2 regions of the Streptomyces sp. NPDC003042 genome follow, and region 1 is predicted to be linked to the other one. Evidence: riboswitches for the same ligand, from Rfam matches in the RefSeq annotation. Region 1 holds a riboswitch; the other holds the start of a gene.
What was found. Region 1 has a riboswitch for glycine ahead of gcvP (aminomethyl-transferring glycine dehydrogenase). Riboswitches for the same ligand answer to the same signal wherever they lie in the genome.

Region 1 (7,908 bases):
CCGGGAAGACGGCCTCGTCACGGCTGTACGGGTGGTTCCACTCGCCGCCGAGCGCCGCCGCGGTGTGCGGGGAGTTCGCCAGCGGGTTGTCGTCCACCGGCCACTCGCCGCCCGCGACCCGCTCGATCTCGCCGCGGATGGCGATCATCGCGTCGCAGAACCGGTCGATCTCCACGAGGTCCTCGGACTCCGTCGGCTCGATCATCAGCGTGCCGGCGACCGGGAAGGACATGGTCGGCGCGTGGAAGCCGTAGTCGATCAGGCGCTTGGCGATGTCGTCCACGCTGACACCCGTCGCCTTCGACAGCGGGCGCAGGTCGATGATGCACTCGTGCGCGACCAGGTTGCCCGGCCCCGTGTAGAGCACCGGGTAGTGCGGCTCCAGGCGCTTGGCGATGTAGTTCGCGCCGAGCACCGCCACCTGGGTGGCGCGCTTGAGGCCCTCGCCGCCCATGAGGCGTACGTAGGACCAGGAGATCGGCAGGATGCCCGCCGAGCCCCACGGCGCGGCCGAGATCGGGCCGACGCCCGTCTCGGGACCGGCCGTCGGCTGGAGCGGGTGGTTGGGCAGGTACGGAGCCAGGTGCGCGCGGACACCGACCGGGCCGACGCCCGGGCCGCCGCCGCCGTGCGGGATGCAGAAGGTCTTGTGCAGGTTCAGGTGCGAGACGTCGCCGCCGAAGTGACCCGGCTTGGCCAGACCCACCAGGGCGTTCAGGTTCGCGCCGTCCACGTAGACCTGGCCGCCGGCGTCGTGCACCTGGGCGCAGATGTCGGCGACGTGCTCCTCGAACACACCGTGCGTCGAGGGGTAGGTGATCATCAGTACGGCGAGCTCGTCGCGGTACTGCTCGATCTTGGCCCGCAGGTCGTCCGCGTCCACCTCGCCGTCGTCGGCGGTCTTGACGACGACGACCTTCATGCCGGCCATCACGGCGCTGGCGGCGTTGGTGCCGTGCGCGGAGGACGGGATGAGGCAGATGGTGCGCTGCTCGTCGCCGTTCGCCCGGTGGTAGGCGCGCACGGCCAGCAGGCCGGCGAGCTCACCCTGGGAGCCGGCGTTCGGCTGGATCGAGACCTTGTCGTAGCCCGTGACCTCGCAGAGACGTTCCTCCAGCTCGGTGATGAGCGTGAGGTAGCCCTCCGCCTGCTCGACCGGGGCGAAGGGGTGCAGCTGGCCGAACTCGGGCCAGGTGACCGGCTCCATCTCGGTGGTCGCGTTGAGCTTCATGGTGCAGGAGCCCAGCGGGATCATGCCGCGGTCCAGCGCGTAGTCCTTGTCCGAGAGCTTGCGCAGGTAGCGCAGCATCGCGGTCTCGGAGCGGTGCTGGTGGAAGACCGGGTGGGCCAGGTAGTCGTCCGAGCGCAGCAGGCCCTCGGGCAGCGTCTCGGCGGTGGTCTCGTCGAGCGCCTCGATGTCGGCGCTCACGCCGAAGGCGGCCCAGACGGCCTCGATGTCGGCGCGCAGGGTCGTCTCGTCGCAGGCGGCGGAGACGAGGTCGGCGTCGATCTGGAACAGGTTGACCCCACCCTCGCGGGCGGCGGCGACGACCTCGGCGGCCTTGCCCGGCACCCGGGCCGTGATGGTGTCGAAGTACGCGCCGTGCACGACCTCGACCCCGCCGGCCGTCAGGCCCGCGGCGAGCAGCGCCGCGTAGCGGTGGGTGCGCCGGGCGATCGTGCGCAGGCCGTCCGGGCCGTGGTAGACGGCGTACATGCCGGCCATGACGGCGAGCAGCACCTGCGCGGTACAGATGTTGCTGGTGGCCTTCTCGCGGCGGATGTGCTGCTCACGGGTCTGCAGCGCCAGCCGGTACGCCTTGTTCCCGTCGGCGTCGACGGAGACGCCCACCAGGCGGCCGGGCAGCGAGCGGGCGTGCTTGGCCTGGACGGCCATGTAACCGGCGTGCGGTCCGCCGAAGCCCATGGGGACACCGAAGCGCTGGGTGGTGCCGACGGCGATGTCCGCCCCCAGTTCGCCCGGGGAGGTCAGCAGGGTCAGCGCGAGCAGGTCGGCCGAGACGGTGACGACGGCACCCAGCTCGTGCGCCTGGTCGATGACCGGCTTGATCTCCCGCACCGCGCCGGAGGCGCCCGGGTACTGCAGCAGCACGCCGAAGACACCGCGCTCGGCGATCTCCGCCGGAATGCCGTCCGACAGGTCGGCGACGACGACCTCCACGCCCGTGGGCTCGGCGCGCGTCTGGATCACCGCGATGGTCTGCGGCAGAGCGTCGGCGTCGATGAGGAAGACGCCGTTCTTGACCTTGCCCACGCGGCGGGCCAGCGACATGGCCTCGGCGGCAGCGGTGCCCTCGTCGAGCAGCGAGGCACCGGAGGTCGGCAGGCCGGTCAGGTCGGCGACGACGGTCTGGAAGTTGAGGAGCGCTTCGAGGCGGCCCTGCGAGATCTCGGGCTGGTACGGCGTGTACGCCGTGTACCAGGCCGGGTTCTCCATGACGTTGCGCAGGATCACCGGCGGCGTGAAGGTCCCGTAGTAACCGAGACCGATCATCGACGACATGACCTGGTTGCGGTCGGCGAGCGAGCGCAGCTCGGCGAGCACCTCGGCCTCGGTGCGCGCCTCGGGCAGGTTCAGCGCCTCGGTGGTCCTGATCACATCGGGCACCGCGGCGGCGGTGAGCTCGTCCAGGGAGCCGTAGCCCACGTGGGCGAGCATCTTTGCCTGCGCCTCGGCGTCCGGGCCGATGTGGCGCTGCTCGAAGGGGATGCCTCGCTCCAGCTGAGAGAGCGGAATGCGGTTGGCGGTCATGACGGAGGCCTCCTGGTCGTACGACCTGCGAGGGGCACCACGGCGCGGGCACCCGGACGGCCTCCCCCTCTGTCATCTCAACCTGAGAGCTTCACCGGGCCTCATGGGGTTGTCCCACGAGATCCGGCTTTCACCGTCGGTGAGGAGGGGAACCGGTACTGCGTCCCGGTACCCGCTCCTGCTTTCCAGAGTGGCCTCGTCGCGTGCGGTACGTATGCCTGAGAGATTCCGGGGAGGATTTGCTCCTTCGGCGCCTCCGTCGAGTTCACTCGGAGGACTCTCCCGCACAGGGTCAACAGCCATCGCCCAGCCTACCAGCGAGGATCTGGACACTCCCTCGAGTGGCCCCCTCTCCCGATATGCACTTCTGTAGTCATTACGGATGAGTTGTGCACACTGCGACCGTATGGAGGGACCGTGCAGACCGACATCGATCCGCGCAGCCTGATCGGCCGCAAGGCGTTCGACCGCAACGGCGCCAAGATCGGCACCGTAGACGAGGTCTACCTCGACGATGCCACGGGCGTTCCGGAATGGGCCGCCGTCCGGACCGGCCTCTTCGGCCGGGACGCATTCGTCCCCCTGGAGCCCAGCGAGGTCGTCGACGACACCCTGCGCGTGCCCTTCGAACGCTCCCTCATCAAGGACGCCCCCGATTTCGGCGTCGGACGCCACCTCTCCCCCGAGCAGGAGCTGCAGCTCTACCACCACTACGGCCTCGACGTGGCCCTCCCGCCCGGCTTCGACGACGCGCCGTCCCCATCCCCCGAGGAGCACCGCCGCGACGCCGACCGCCTGGCGGGCGACGCCTGAGCAGGCCCCGTGCCGGTGGCCGGGTCCTGGTTCCCGCTGCCTACGAGGGGCAGCGGATCGGAGGGCTCCAGGTCGGGGTCCTCCACTCGGAACGTGCGGACCCGGCCGGGCGGCGACCCGGGCTGCTCGAACCGTACGGTCACCCGCCCGACCCCGCTGCCCTGCACCCATCCCGGCCCGTACACCGTGTGCCGTACGTCGCTCCCGGCCGCCCAGCGCCGCTCGGGGGCCGCCTCCGGCTCTCCGGACGTCCCCTCGGCCCCGGGCGCCCCACCGGGCTCCTCAGGCCCGTCCTGCTTCTCCTTTTCCCCGACACCCTCTCCACCGGGCTCGGCGGCCTCTGCGGCCTCTGCGGCGAGCACCTGGGCGAACAGGTCCTCCTGCGTATAGTCCGCGAGCCCGGTCACCCCGACCCCCAGCAGCCGCACCCCGCCGGTGGTGTCCACCCCCTCCAGCAGCCGCGCCGCGGCCTCCCGCACCACACCCGGGTCGTCGGTCGGTCCCCGCAGGGTCTCGGAGCGGGTCAGCGTCGAGAAGTCGTACCGCCGTACCTTGAGGACGATCGTGCGCCCCGAGTGCCCGGAAGCCCGCAGCCGCCCCACACACCGGTCGGCGAGCCGCTGCACCTCGTTCCGGATCCGCACCCGGTCGTGCAGGTCCACGTCGAAGGTGTCCTCCACCGACACGGACTTCGCGTCCCGCTCCGCGACCACGGGCCGGTCGTCCAGCCCCAGGGCCATCCGGTACAGCGCGACCCCGTGCGCCCGGCCGACCATCCGGACCAGCTCGTCCTCCCCGGCCTCGGCCAGCGCCCCCACCGTGGTGATCCCGGCACGCCGCAGATGCTCCCCGGTGGCCGGCCCCACGCCGGGCAGCGTCCGCACGGACATGGGCGCGAGGAGCTCCCGCTCCGTGCCCGGCTCGATCAGCAGCAGCCCGTCCGGCTTGGCCGCCTCCGAAGCCACCTTGGCCAGCATCTTCGACCCGGCCAGCCCCACCGAGCCGCTGAGCCCCGTGGCGGCCAGGATGTCGGCCCGCAGCCGCTCCCCCGTGGCCCTGGCCCCCACCGCGTCGAAGGCCGTGCCGCCCGCCTCCAGGTCCACGAAGGCCTCGTCCAGGCTGAGCGGCTCGACCAGCGGCGACAGCTCCCGCAGCAGGCCCATCACCAGGTCGCTGACCTCCCGGTAGAGGCTGAAGCGGGGAAACAGGTAGGCGCCGTTCGGGCACAGCCTGCGCGCCTGGGCGGTCGGCATCGCCGAGTGCACCCCGAAGCGCCGGGCCTCGTACGAGGCGGTCGCGACCACGCCGCGCGGCCCGAGCCCGCCGACGATCACCGCCTTCCCGCGCAGGCTGGGCTTCGACGCCTGCTCCACGGAGGCGTAGAAGGCGTCCATGTCCAGATGCAGGATGGTCGGCGCGGCTCTCACAGCCCCGATGCTGCCTTACGTGTCTGACAATGGGCCGCCCCGAAGACGGGGCGGGGTTTCAAACGGCCCGGTTCCTGCGAGCGGCCAGCTCGTCGGTCGGGTTGTGGCCGACCACGGTCTCGCCGGTGTCCACGCGCTCCCCGTGCAGCTGCGACAGCGCGTTCTCGACGTCGCGCCAGACGACGCCCACCGCGATGCCGAAGACGCCCTGCCCGCCCTGGAGCAGGCTCACCACCTGATCCGGCGAGGTGCACTCGTACACGGTCGCGCCGTCGCTCATCAGCGTCATGCGCTCGAGGTCGGAAAGGTCCCGGTCGCGCAGGTGCCGCACGGCGGTGCGGATGTTCTGCAGCGCCACCCCGGTGTCCAGGAAGCGCTTGACGATCTTCAGGACCACCACGTCCCGGAAGCTGTACAGCCGCTGCGTGCCCGACCCGTACGCGGGTCGCACGCTGGGCTCCACCAGCCCGGTGCGCGCCCAGTAGTCGAGCTGGCGGTACGTGATGCCGGCCGCGGCGCACGCCGTCGGCCCTCGGTAGCCGACCTGCTCGGGTGCCGGGTCGTCGTTCACCGGTCCGACCTGCGTCGGCGCCGGCTGACGGTGCGCGGAACCCGCCGCAGCACCGTGCAGCGGGTACGGCCCACCGTCACTCCGCGCGGGGGTGCCCCCGGTCGTACCGTCGCCCGTGATCCTCACGCCGACCCTCCGTCCTTGACCTGCCACCTTGAAGGTAGGCAGTGACCACGGGTGCGTCAACGATCGCCACACTCGGCACGCCGAGTGATAATCACCCTGAGAGTGGTTTCCCGTACCCCATTGCGGGGAAAGGCTACTCGAATGGGCTGAAAGTTCCTGGTGGACACCTCACTGGGGGCCGGTACCGAAGTCTTCTGGCGAGATCTGGTCGAGGAACTCGCGGAACTTCTCGACCTCGTCCTCCTGCTCGTCGGGAATCGCGATTCCGGCGTCGTCCAGCACGCCGTCACTGCCATAGATCGGCGTCCCCATCCGCAGGGCCAGCGCTATGGCGTCGGAAGGCCTCGCACTCACCTCGACCCCACTGGCGAAGACAAGCTCCGCGTAGAAGACGCCCTCCCGCAGATCCGTGATCCGGACCTCGGTGAGCTCCTCACCGACCGCCTCCAGCACGTCCTTGAACAGGTCGTGCGTCAGCGGCCGGGCAGGGGCCATGCCCTGCTGGGCGAAGGCAATGGCGGTAGCCTCCCCCGGACCGATCCAGATGGGGAGGTACCGGTCGCCTCCCACTTCACGCAGGAGCACGATCGGTTGGTTGGAGGGCATTTCCACCCGGACACCCACAACGTCGAGCTCGTTCACACAGCAACCCTAGGACCTGCCCGGCCGGTTTGGGTAGTCGGGGCTCCACCACGGTCGGCGCGGTCAGTGCAAACGGACCCCGAGAGCCGTCTGCACGAGGGCCTCGTGAAGCCGTACGGACAGGCCCGCGAGCTCTTTCATCGTGGCCTCCGCATGCGCTCTGGTCTGCGGATTGCGGTGCCGGCGCAGCGGCGAGACGACCTGTTCCACCAGACCGGCCTCCCGGTCCGCGGCTGCCTTCATGGCGCGCAGGTGGCGGGGCTCGAGCCCGAATCGACCGAGATCCGCGATCAGCCGGGCCACCGTGACCGTCTCCGCGTCGAATCCGCCGCCCGGAGCTTCACAGATGAGCCCGTACGACTCCCACTCGACGAGCTGGACCTCGTCGACCTCCGCGGCGGCGATCAGCTCGGCCCGCCCGACCCGGGCGACGGTCGGCCGCTCCCGGCCGACTTCGCCGTAGACGGCGGCCGGGCTCGTGGGGTCCACGCCATCGCCGTGCGCGGTGGGCGCCGGGATACGGATCTGCTCGCCGCGGTCGAGTGCGTCGAGCTGCTCGCGGATGACCTTCAGCGGCAGGTAGTGATCACGCTGGAGGCGCAGGATGCGGCTGAGCCGCTCCACGTCCCCGGTGCTGAACTTGCGATATCCGGAGGGTGTGCGCCTGGGCTCGACGAGTCCTTCCGCCTCCAGGAAGCGGATCTTCGAGATCGTGACTTCGGGGAACTCGTCACGCAGCATGGTCAGCACCGTGCCGATGCTCACCAGCCGCCCGGCGGTGCCGGCGGTGCCGTTCTTCGCGGCACCGCCGGTCGGGGTACGCAGCATGGGACCTTCCCAGAGGGTCAGACGCCCCGCAGGCTCGCGTAGAAGACCAGCCGGTACTTGCCGATCTGCACCTCGTCGCCGTTGTGCAGGGCGACGGAGTCGATCGGCTCACGGTTCACGTACGTGCCGTTGAGACTGCCCACGTCGGAGACGGTGAAGCCGCCTTCCGGGCCCCTGCGGAACTCGACATGCCGCCGGGAGACGGTGACGTCGTCCAGGAAGATGTCGCTCTGCGGGTGCCGGCCTGCCGTGGTCAGCTCGCCGTCCAACAGGAAGCGGCTGCCGGAGTTGGGTCCGCGCCGCACGATCAGCAGAGCGGAACCGGGCGGCAGCGCTTCCACCGCGGCCTGGGCCTCGGGGGACAGCGAGGACGACGCGTGCGGTTGTCCCGACGCCTCGGCCTCGTAGGCCTCAAGGCCCGAGATCGAGATCGTGGACGTGGTCTCCGAGGCTCGCTCCGGCGTCAGACCCGCCCGCAGCGGCGCCCCGCAGTTGGAGCAGAACCGGCTCGCCGCACCGCTGCGTTGCCCGCACCTGCTGCAAATCTGCTCGGCCGACATGGACGGCTCCTCGCGCCGCGGCTGCCCCGCGGAGGCATTGGTGGCATACGGGTCCGAGGTAAACCCTCCACCCGTACTTGAGGTTGATGGTTCTCCGAAACCTATGCGTCCGGAACCGGCAGGGTCAACAGTCGACGCGCCCTGCGCGCCCGAAATGTCACCCTGGCC
Region 2 (7,908 bases), on a different contig from region 1:
GGTCACAGGTGAGGCCGAGGTTGTGCTCCATGCCGATCTCGGCCGCGTTCTCCACCTGCTCCGGGGTGCCGCCCAGGACCTCGGCGAGGGCGCCGGCGGCCATCGAGCAGGCCGAGCCGACCTCGCCCTGGCAGCCGACCTCGGCGCCGGAGATCGAGGCGTTCTCCTTGAAGAGCATGCCGATCGCGCCCGCGGCGAGGAGGAAGCGGACCACGCCGTCCTCGTCCGCGCCGGGCACGAAGTTCATGTAGTAGTGCAGGACCGCCGGAAGGACGCCGGCCGCGCCGTTGGTCGGGGCGGTCACCACGCGCCCGCCCGCCGCGTTCTCCTCGTTGACGGCCATCGCGTAGATCGTCGCCCACTCGCTGCGGTGCAGCATCGGGTCGCCCTCGGTCCGCAGCTGGCGGGCCGTGGAGGCCGCGCGGCGCTTGACGCGCAGGCCGCCGGGGAGGATGCCCTCGGTGGACAGGCCGCGCGCGACGCAGGACTGCATGACGCGCCAGATCTCCAGGAGGCCCTCGCGGATCTCCTCCTCCGTGCGCCAGGCCTTCTCGTTCTCCAGCATCAGGGAGGAGATCGACAGTCCGGTCTCGTTCGCCAGGCGCAGCATCTCGTCGCCGGAGCGGAAGCGGTACTTCAGCACCGTGTCGTCGAGCTTGATCCGGTCCTCGCCGACCGCGTCCTCGTCCACGACGAAACCGCCGCCGACCGAGTAGTAGGTCTTCTCCAGCAGCGGGGTACCGGAGGCGTCGTACGCGAAGAGCGTCATGCCGTTCGCGTGGTACGGCAGCGAGCGGCGCCGGTGCAGGATCAGCTGGTTCGGCTCGTCGAAGGCGATCTCGTGGACGTCGCCTATCTCCGCGCCCAGCAGCCGCAGGCGGCCGCTCTGGCGGATGCGCTCGACCTCGGCGTCGGCGGTCTCCACGTTCACCGTGCGGGGGGAGTGGCCCTCCAGGCCGAGCAGGACCGCCTTGGGGGTGCCGTGCCCGTGGCCGGTCGCACCGAGGGAGCCGAAGAGCTCCGCGCGGACGGACGTGGTCTGGGCGAGGACGCCGTCCTTCTTCAGCCGCGTCACGAACATGCGCGCCGCGCGCATCGGACCGACCGTGTGGGAGGAGGAGGGACCGATGCCGATGGAGAAGAGATCGAAGACGGAGATGGCCACGGTGGCTGACTTCCTTGTCTGCTCGTGGGGTGCGAGGGCAGGTGGGGGGCTTGTGCGGATTTTGTCCGACACATGAGCGTAACCCGCTCTGGTGAACGGCTCAGCTGCCCGGAGGGGGCCCGGTCATGAAGAGGGCCCGGCCCTGTGGAGAACAAGACCGGGCCCTCACCAGGCCTTGGCGGCTAGAGCGACGGGTACAGCGGGAACTTCGCGGCGAGCGCGGAGACGCGCGCCTTGAGGTCCTCACTGTCGTAGGCCGGCTTCAGCGCGGCCGCGATGATCTCCGCGACCTCGGTGAAGTCCTCCGCGCCGAAACCGCGCGTGGCCAGCGCCGGAGTGCCGATCCGCAGGCCCGAGGTCACCATCGGGGGCCGCGGGTCGTTCGGGATGGCGTTGCGGTTGACCGTGATGCCGATCTCGTGGAGCCGGTCCTCGGCCTGCTGGCCGTCCAGCTCGGAGTTGCGCAGGTCGACCAGGACCAGGTGCACGTCGGTGCCGCCGGAGAGGACGGATACGCCCACCTCGGTGACGTCCGGCCGCACCAGGCGCTCGGCGATGATCTTGGCGCCCTCCAGGGTGCGCACCTGGCGCTCCTTGAACTCCTCGCCCGCCGCGATCTTGAAGGAGACCGCCTTGGCCGCGATCACGTGCTCCAGCGGGCCGCCCTGCTGACCCGGGAAGACCGCGGAGTTGATCTTCTTGGCCAGCTCCTGCGTCGACAGGATGACACCGCCGCGCGGACCGCCGAGGGTCTTGTGCGTGGTGGTGGTGACGACGTGGGCGTGGGGCACCGGGTTCGGGTGCAGGCCCGCGGCGACCAGACCGGCGAAGTGCGCCATGTCGACCATCAGGTACGCGCCGACCTCGTCCGCGATGCGGCGGAAGGCGGCGAAGTCCAGCTGGCGCGGGTAGGCGGACCAGCCGGCGACGATCAGCTGCGGCTTGGACTCCTTGGCGAGGCGCTCGACCTCGGCCATGTCCACCTGGCCGGACTCGTCGACGTGGTACGGGACCACGTTGTAGAGCTTGCCGGAGAAGTTGATCTTCATGCCGTGGGTCAGGTGACCGCCGTGGGCCAGGTTCAGGCCCATGATCGTGTCGCCCGGCTTGAGCAGCGCGAACATCGCGGCGGCGTTGGCCTGCGCGCCCGAGTGGGGCTGCACGTTCGCGTGCTCGGCGCCGAACAGCGCCTTGATGCGGTCGATCGCGATCTGCTCGACCACGTCGACGTGCTCGCAGCCGCCGTAGTAGCGGCGGCCGGGGTAGCCCTCGGCGTACTTGTTGGTCAGGACCGAGCCCTGGGCCTCCATGACGGCGACCGGAGCGAAGTTCTCCGACGCGATCATTTCCAGGGTGGACTGCTGGCGTACGAGCTCGGCGTCGACGGCGGCGGCGACGTCCGGGTCGAGCTCGTGGAGGGGGGTGTTCAGTACAGACATCAAGGTCCCCTGGGGTCTCAGTTGGCGGAGTGGGTCAGCGCGGCGTACTCGTCGAAGGACATGGCTTCCTTCGGCTCCTCCGTGAGGCGCACCTTGAACAGCCAGCCACCCTCGAAGGGGGCGCGGTTGACCAGGGACGGGTCGTCGACGACGTCCTGGTTCGCCTCGACGACCTCGCCGGAGACGGGGGAGTACAGGTCGCTGACCGACTTGGTCGACTCCAGCTCGCCGCAGGTCTCGCCCTCGGTGACGGTGGAACCGACCTCGGGGAGCTGGGCGTAGACGACGTCACCGAGCGCGTCGGCCGCGAACTTCGTGATGCCGACCGTCGCGACGCCGTCCACGGCGTCCGAGAGCCACTCGTGCTCCTTGGTGTAACGCAGCTGCTGCTCGTTGCTCATGGCCTGATTCTCCTGGATGCGGGGGAGTGGATACGAACTGTGGTCTTGGGTGCTGAGACAGCGCCGTACGGGTATCCGTACGGCGGAAGCCGCGGTGGGGCTACTTCTGCCGCTTGTAGAACGGCAGCGCCACGACCTCGTACGGCTCATGCGTACCGCGAATGTCGACGCCGACGCCGGAGGTGCCGGGCGCGGCGTGCGCCGCGTCCACGTACGCCATCGCGATCGGCTTGCCCAGCGTCGGGGACGGGGCGCCGGAGGTGACCTCGCCGATGACCTGACCGTCGGCCACCACCGGGAAACCGGCGCGCGGGACGCGGCGGCCCTCGGCGATCAGGCCGACCAGCTTGCGCGGCGGGTTGGTGGCGGCGCGCTCGGCGGCGGCCTCCAGCGCGGCGCGGCCGACGAAGTCGCCGGCCTTCTCGAACTTCACGACCCGGCCCAGACCGGCGTCGAAGGGGGTCAGGGAGAGGCTCAGCTCGTGCCCGTACAGCGGCATGCCCGCCTCCAGGCGCAGCGTGTCGCGGCAGGACAGGCCGGCCGGGACCAGGCCGACGCCCTCGCCCGCCTTGGTCAGCGCCTGCCACAGCTCCACGGCGTGCTGGGGGGCGACGAACAGCTCGAAGCCGTCCTCGCCCGTGTAGCCCGTACGCGCGATCAGCGCGGGCACGCCCGCGACGGTGCCCGGCAGGCCGGCGTAGTACTTCAGCCCGTCCAGGTCGGCGTCGGTGAGGGAGGCGAGGATGCCGGGGGACTCCGGGCCCTGGACGGCGAGCAGCGCGTACGCGTCGCGGTCGTCGCGGACCTCGGTGTCGAAGCCGGCGGCGCGCTCGGTGAGCGCGTCCAGCACGACCTGGGCGTTGGAGGCGTTGGCGACGACCATGAACTCCGTCTCGCCGAGGCGGTAGACGATCAGGTCGTCGAGGATGCCGCCGTCCTCCACGCAGATGTGCGTGTAGCGGGCGCGGCCGACGCCGACGGTGGAGATGTTGCCGACCAGCGCGTAGTCCAGGGCCTTGACGGCCTCCGGGCCGGTGAGCGTGATCTCGCCCATGTGGGACAGGTCGAAGAGACCGGCCTTGGTGCGTACGGCGAGGTGTTCCTCGCGCTCGCTGGCGTACCGCAGCGGCATGTCCCAGCCCGCGAAGTCGGTCATGGTCGCACCGAGCGAGCGGTGCAGCGCGTCGAGCGCGGTCAGACGGGGGGCAGTGCTCATTGGGTGTGGCTCCCGGGTCCCAGGGCATGACATGACGAGGACGATCCTCCCCATCTGTCATCGGAACCTGAGAGGTTCGCCGCGAGTTCCCGCGTGTTGCCGTGTGCGGGGTCCCGTCGGTTTGCACCTTGGGTGGAGCGCGCGCCGGTGCCGTCAGGGACGGTCGCGTCGCGGCTCGCTTTTCAGATCTGCCTCATCCACGCGGTACGGGGCCTGAGAGATTCAAGGGAGGTACTTGCTCCTTCGGCGCCCGGGCACGGCCTCGCGGCCTGCCGGGACTCTCCCGCGCGGATTCAAGCGGCCGGTATGCAGTTGGTGTCCAGATGGCGCACATCATTGCACGGGACGCCGTGGAGCGGGCGGCGGGCCCCGGAAGAACGCACCGGCCGGAACCGGGACCGCCGGATTACTGTCTCTTTACACTCAGTGGGCACGGGGCCCTCGCGGCCCATTTCGGGGGGAGACGATCACTGTGCGGAGATTCGGAGTAGTGACCACATCGGGAACCGTGGACGGGGTTCCGGCCCAGCGGGGCACGGGCGCCGTCCCGCGGCCGACCGCCGAGGGCGTCGGTCCGGTACGGGACCTGCGCGGCCCGGCCGCGCGCGGACCCCAGCGGCTGGGCTACCCGGTCGGCGACATCGTCGTGGTCTCCGGCCTGCCCGGCGGCGGCAAGAGCACGCTGATCAAGCGGGCCGCCGAGGGCGGCGGCATCGACTCCCAGGACGCCCGCGAGCGCTGGGAGCGCCGGATGCCGGGCGTCCTGCCGTACGCGGTGTACCGGCCGCTGGTGCGGGCCGCGCACTACTGGGGGCTGTGGCGCAGGCTGCGCTCCGGCGACTCCGTAGTCGTCCACGACTGCGGCACGCAGGCCTGGGTACGGGGTCTGCTCGCCGCGGTCGCCCGCCGCCGGGGCCGTTCGCTGCACCTGCTCCTGCTGGACACGACCGCCGAGGAGGCCCTGGCCGGGCAGGCGGCGCGGGGGCGGCGCGTGTCGGCGTACGCCTTCGCGCGCCACCGCGGCGCCGTGTCGCGGCTGCTGCGCGAGGCCGAGGCGGGCCGCCCGCCGGCGGGCTGCGCCTCGGCGGTCCTCCTGGACCGCCGCTCCGCTGCCGCGGTGACCCACATCGCCTTCCACGCCTGACGCGCCGTTGCCGGGGCTCCGCCCCGGACCCCGCGCCTCAAACCCCCCTGGACTCCGTCCGGGGATACCCCCTGGCGGGGCTGGATTTTGGCTGGCGGAGACCTGTGGTGCGCGCTGCGTAGCCGGCGTTTGAGGCGCGGGTCCGGGCGGAGCCCCGGCGGCGGCGGCGCTGCGAGTCCGGCCCCGGTAGCCTCAGCACCGCACGAGCGGGACCCGGGGACCACACGGAGGGCAGAGGTACATGCAGGGCAACGGCTGGCCGGCGAACGAGTTGGAGCAGGTGCTCGGGGCGGCGCTCGGGCAGGCGGACGCCGGGGCGAGGATCCTGGAGGTGCTGGGGCGCAGCCCCGTCTGGGTGCCGCTGCCCCAGGGCGGCGGGCCCGAGGACGGCAGCCTCAGCCTTCCCACCATGGACATCGGCGGAGCCGCCTACGTCCCGGTCTACAGCTCGGAGGCGCAGTTCCGCTTCTGCGCCGGCCCCGGCATGGACTTCGCCGTCGCCCCCGCCGTCGAGTTCGCCCGAGGCCTGCCCCCGCAGCTCGGCATCGCGCTCAACCCCGAGGGCGCCGTCGGGGTTCCGCTTCCCCCGGAGGCCGTCGCGGAGCTGTGCCGGGCCGGGCGTACCCCGCTCGGCGGGGAGGCCACCGGTGGCCGGGTGCGGCTCTTCGAGCCGGACTGGCAGGAGGACCCGGTGGACTTCCTCGCCGCCGCCGCCGAGGAGTTCCGCGCGACCGGGGTGGTCGCCGCCGCGTACCGCTGCCTCGCCAGCGTGGAGGGCGGCGCGCCGGAACTCTACGTCGGTGTCCGGCTGCTGGGATGGGATCCCGAATCGCGAAACGCCCCGATGGAGGCCCTCGGCCGCGCCCTGGCCCGCGTACCGGCGCCCTGGCCCGTGCAGTTGATCCTGCTCGACGCCGCCGAGGACCCGGTCACGGACTGGATTCGTGAGCGCGTACGCCCCTTCTACCTGCCGTAGGGCCGCTTAAGCTGATGAGGTTTCCGGGCCGCCCGCATGGCGGCCGGTCCGGGGTAGGTGTGGACGACGGGCGGACGAAGAGGGGTACCGGGTGAGTGCGTCAGGCACGGCCGCGGCCGGGCAGGTCGAGCACATGCTGCGCCAGGTGACTCCCGGGCGCTATGAGAGCTACGAGTCATTTCTGCACGCCCTCGCCGAGGGCCGGCTGTGGATGCTGCTGTGGCAGGGGCAGCCGGGCTCGCCCGACGCCCAGTACGGCGGCATGGAGGTCGAGGGCCTCGGTTACGCGCCCTGCGTGACCTCGCCGCAGGAGCTGGCCGCCAGCGGCTGGAACCGCGGCTACGAGGTCGTCACGGGCCGGGACATCGCCCGCGCCCTCTACCCGGACCGCTGGGGGCTGTGGGTCAACCCGCACGCCCAGGGCGGCGGCCTCGGCGTGCCGTGGGCCGACCTGCGCCGGATCGCCACCGGCCTGGACCGGATGCCGGCGGGGCCGCTGCGGCTGTCCGAGCCCGCCCTGGAGCTCCCGCAGTTCTACGGGCTGCTGACCCAGCACGCGCACCGCACGCCCGCCGTACGGTCGCTGCGCCGCGCCTGGGTGCAGCCGTCGCTCGGGTCGGCGTACCTGGCGGTGGGCCTCGACCTCTACGACGCCTCCGCGCCCGCGCTGGAATCCGTACGGGAGATGATGCGGCAGTCGGTCGGCGCGGTCCCCGAAGGGGTTCCGGTGTGCACGGTCGCGCTGGCGGACGAGCACGATCCGGTGGCGATGTGGCTGCGTGCCCAGACCCGCCCGTTCTACGACCGCGAGGGGCAGGCGGCCGCGTACTAGGCCGCCCTGCCAGGCCCCTACCAGGCCCCCTGCGGGCAGCGGGTCGCTCCGCCCCGGGCCGGTGGGAAAACCCTGTCCGGGCGTTCGCCCGGACTGTGAGACGAGCACCCTCCGACGGACTTCGGCCGCCGGGAACCACGGTTCCCGGCGGCCTTCGTCTTGTCCGGATATCGACCGTGTTGTGGGTCCAATTGGCGCACTCCTCCTGCCAGTTGGGCGCGATGTCCGTTTCCGTACCGAACGGACGGTCTTGCTCCGCTCAGCCGTGAGCGGAGTCCGGATAACGGGAACTCCAGCGTCAGATCACGTTTACGCATCCATTCATCTGCGGGTCTGGCGGCTGGTCGAGCGCCCGATGAAGACTCCCCACCCAAGAGCCGGTCAGTCCTGCGGGACGCGGTTCGGCACCAGGGCTTCGTCTGTTGTTCCGCACAGCACTTCCCGCACTTCTCGCACTTCACACCGCACGTCACACGCAATCCGCGTGTCCCACGCACTCCGAGCGCCACTCCGCACCAACGCCGCTACAGCGGCGGGCATGGGCCGGCCACCCGTCGGCCGAGAGGGGTCCCCACCACGATGACGGCACCACTGCATGACACGAGCGCGGAGACACCCGCACCCGTGTCCGTAGCCGACGTCCCTGCCAAGGCCATCGAAGGCCGCTCGCCCGGCCGCATCGCCTGGATGCGGCTCAAGCGCGACAAGGTCGCGCTGACGGGCGGCGTGGTCGTG

Region 2: linked by a shared signal. The riboswitch ahead of gcvT (glycine cleavage system aminomethyltransferase GcvT) and the one ahead of gcvP (aminomethyl-transferring glycine dehydrogenase) in region 1 are both predicted to bind glycine.

What each region holds. Positions count from the first base shown of each region.
Region 1 is NZ_JBSFTP010000116.1:240-8,147, forward strand. It holds gene gcvP (aminomethyl-transferring glycine dehydrogenase) at 1-2,773, opposite strand, end outside; glycine riboswitch at 2,970-3,068, opposite strand; gene ACWDYJ_RS33825 (PRC-barrel domain-containing protein) at 3,191-3,586, shown strand; gene ACWDYJ_RS33830 (DNA polymerase IV) at 3,484-5,013, opposite strand; gene ACWDYJ_RS33835 (MerR family transcriptional regulator) at 5,072-5,710, opposite strand; gene ACWDYJ_RS33840 (bifunctional nuclease family protein) at 5,879-6,352, opposite strand; gene ftsR (transcriptional regulator FtsR) at 6,416-7,180, opposite strand; gene ACWDYJ_RS33850 (FHA domain-containing protein) at 7,198-7,908, opposite strand, start outside.
Region 2 is NZ_JBSFTP010000114.1:6,085-13,992, reverse strand. It holds gene ACWDYJ_RS33740 (L-serine ammonia-lyase) at 1-1,165, opposite strand, end outside; gene glyA (serine hydroxymethyltransferase) at 1,348-2,604, opposite strand; gene gcvH (glycine cleavage system protein GcvH) at 2,622-3,005, opposite strand; gene gcvT (glycine cleavage system aminomethyltransferase GcvT) at 3,106-4,221, opposite strand; glycine riboswitch at 4,414-4,517, opposite strand; gene ACWDYJ_RS33720 (AAA family ATPase) at 4,712-5,365, shown strand; gene ACWDYJ_RS33715 (enhanced serine sensitivity protein SseB) at 5,607-6,341, shown strand; gene ACWDYJ_RS33710 (enhanced serine sensitivity protein SseB C-terminal domain-containing protein) at 6,433-7,173, shown strand; gene ACWDYJ_RS33705 (ABC transporter permease) at 7,753-7,908, shown strand, end outside.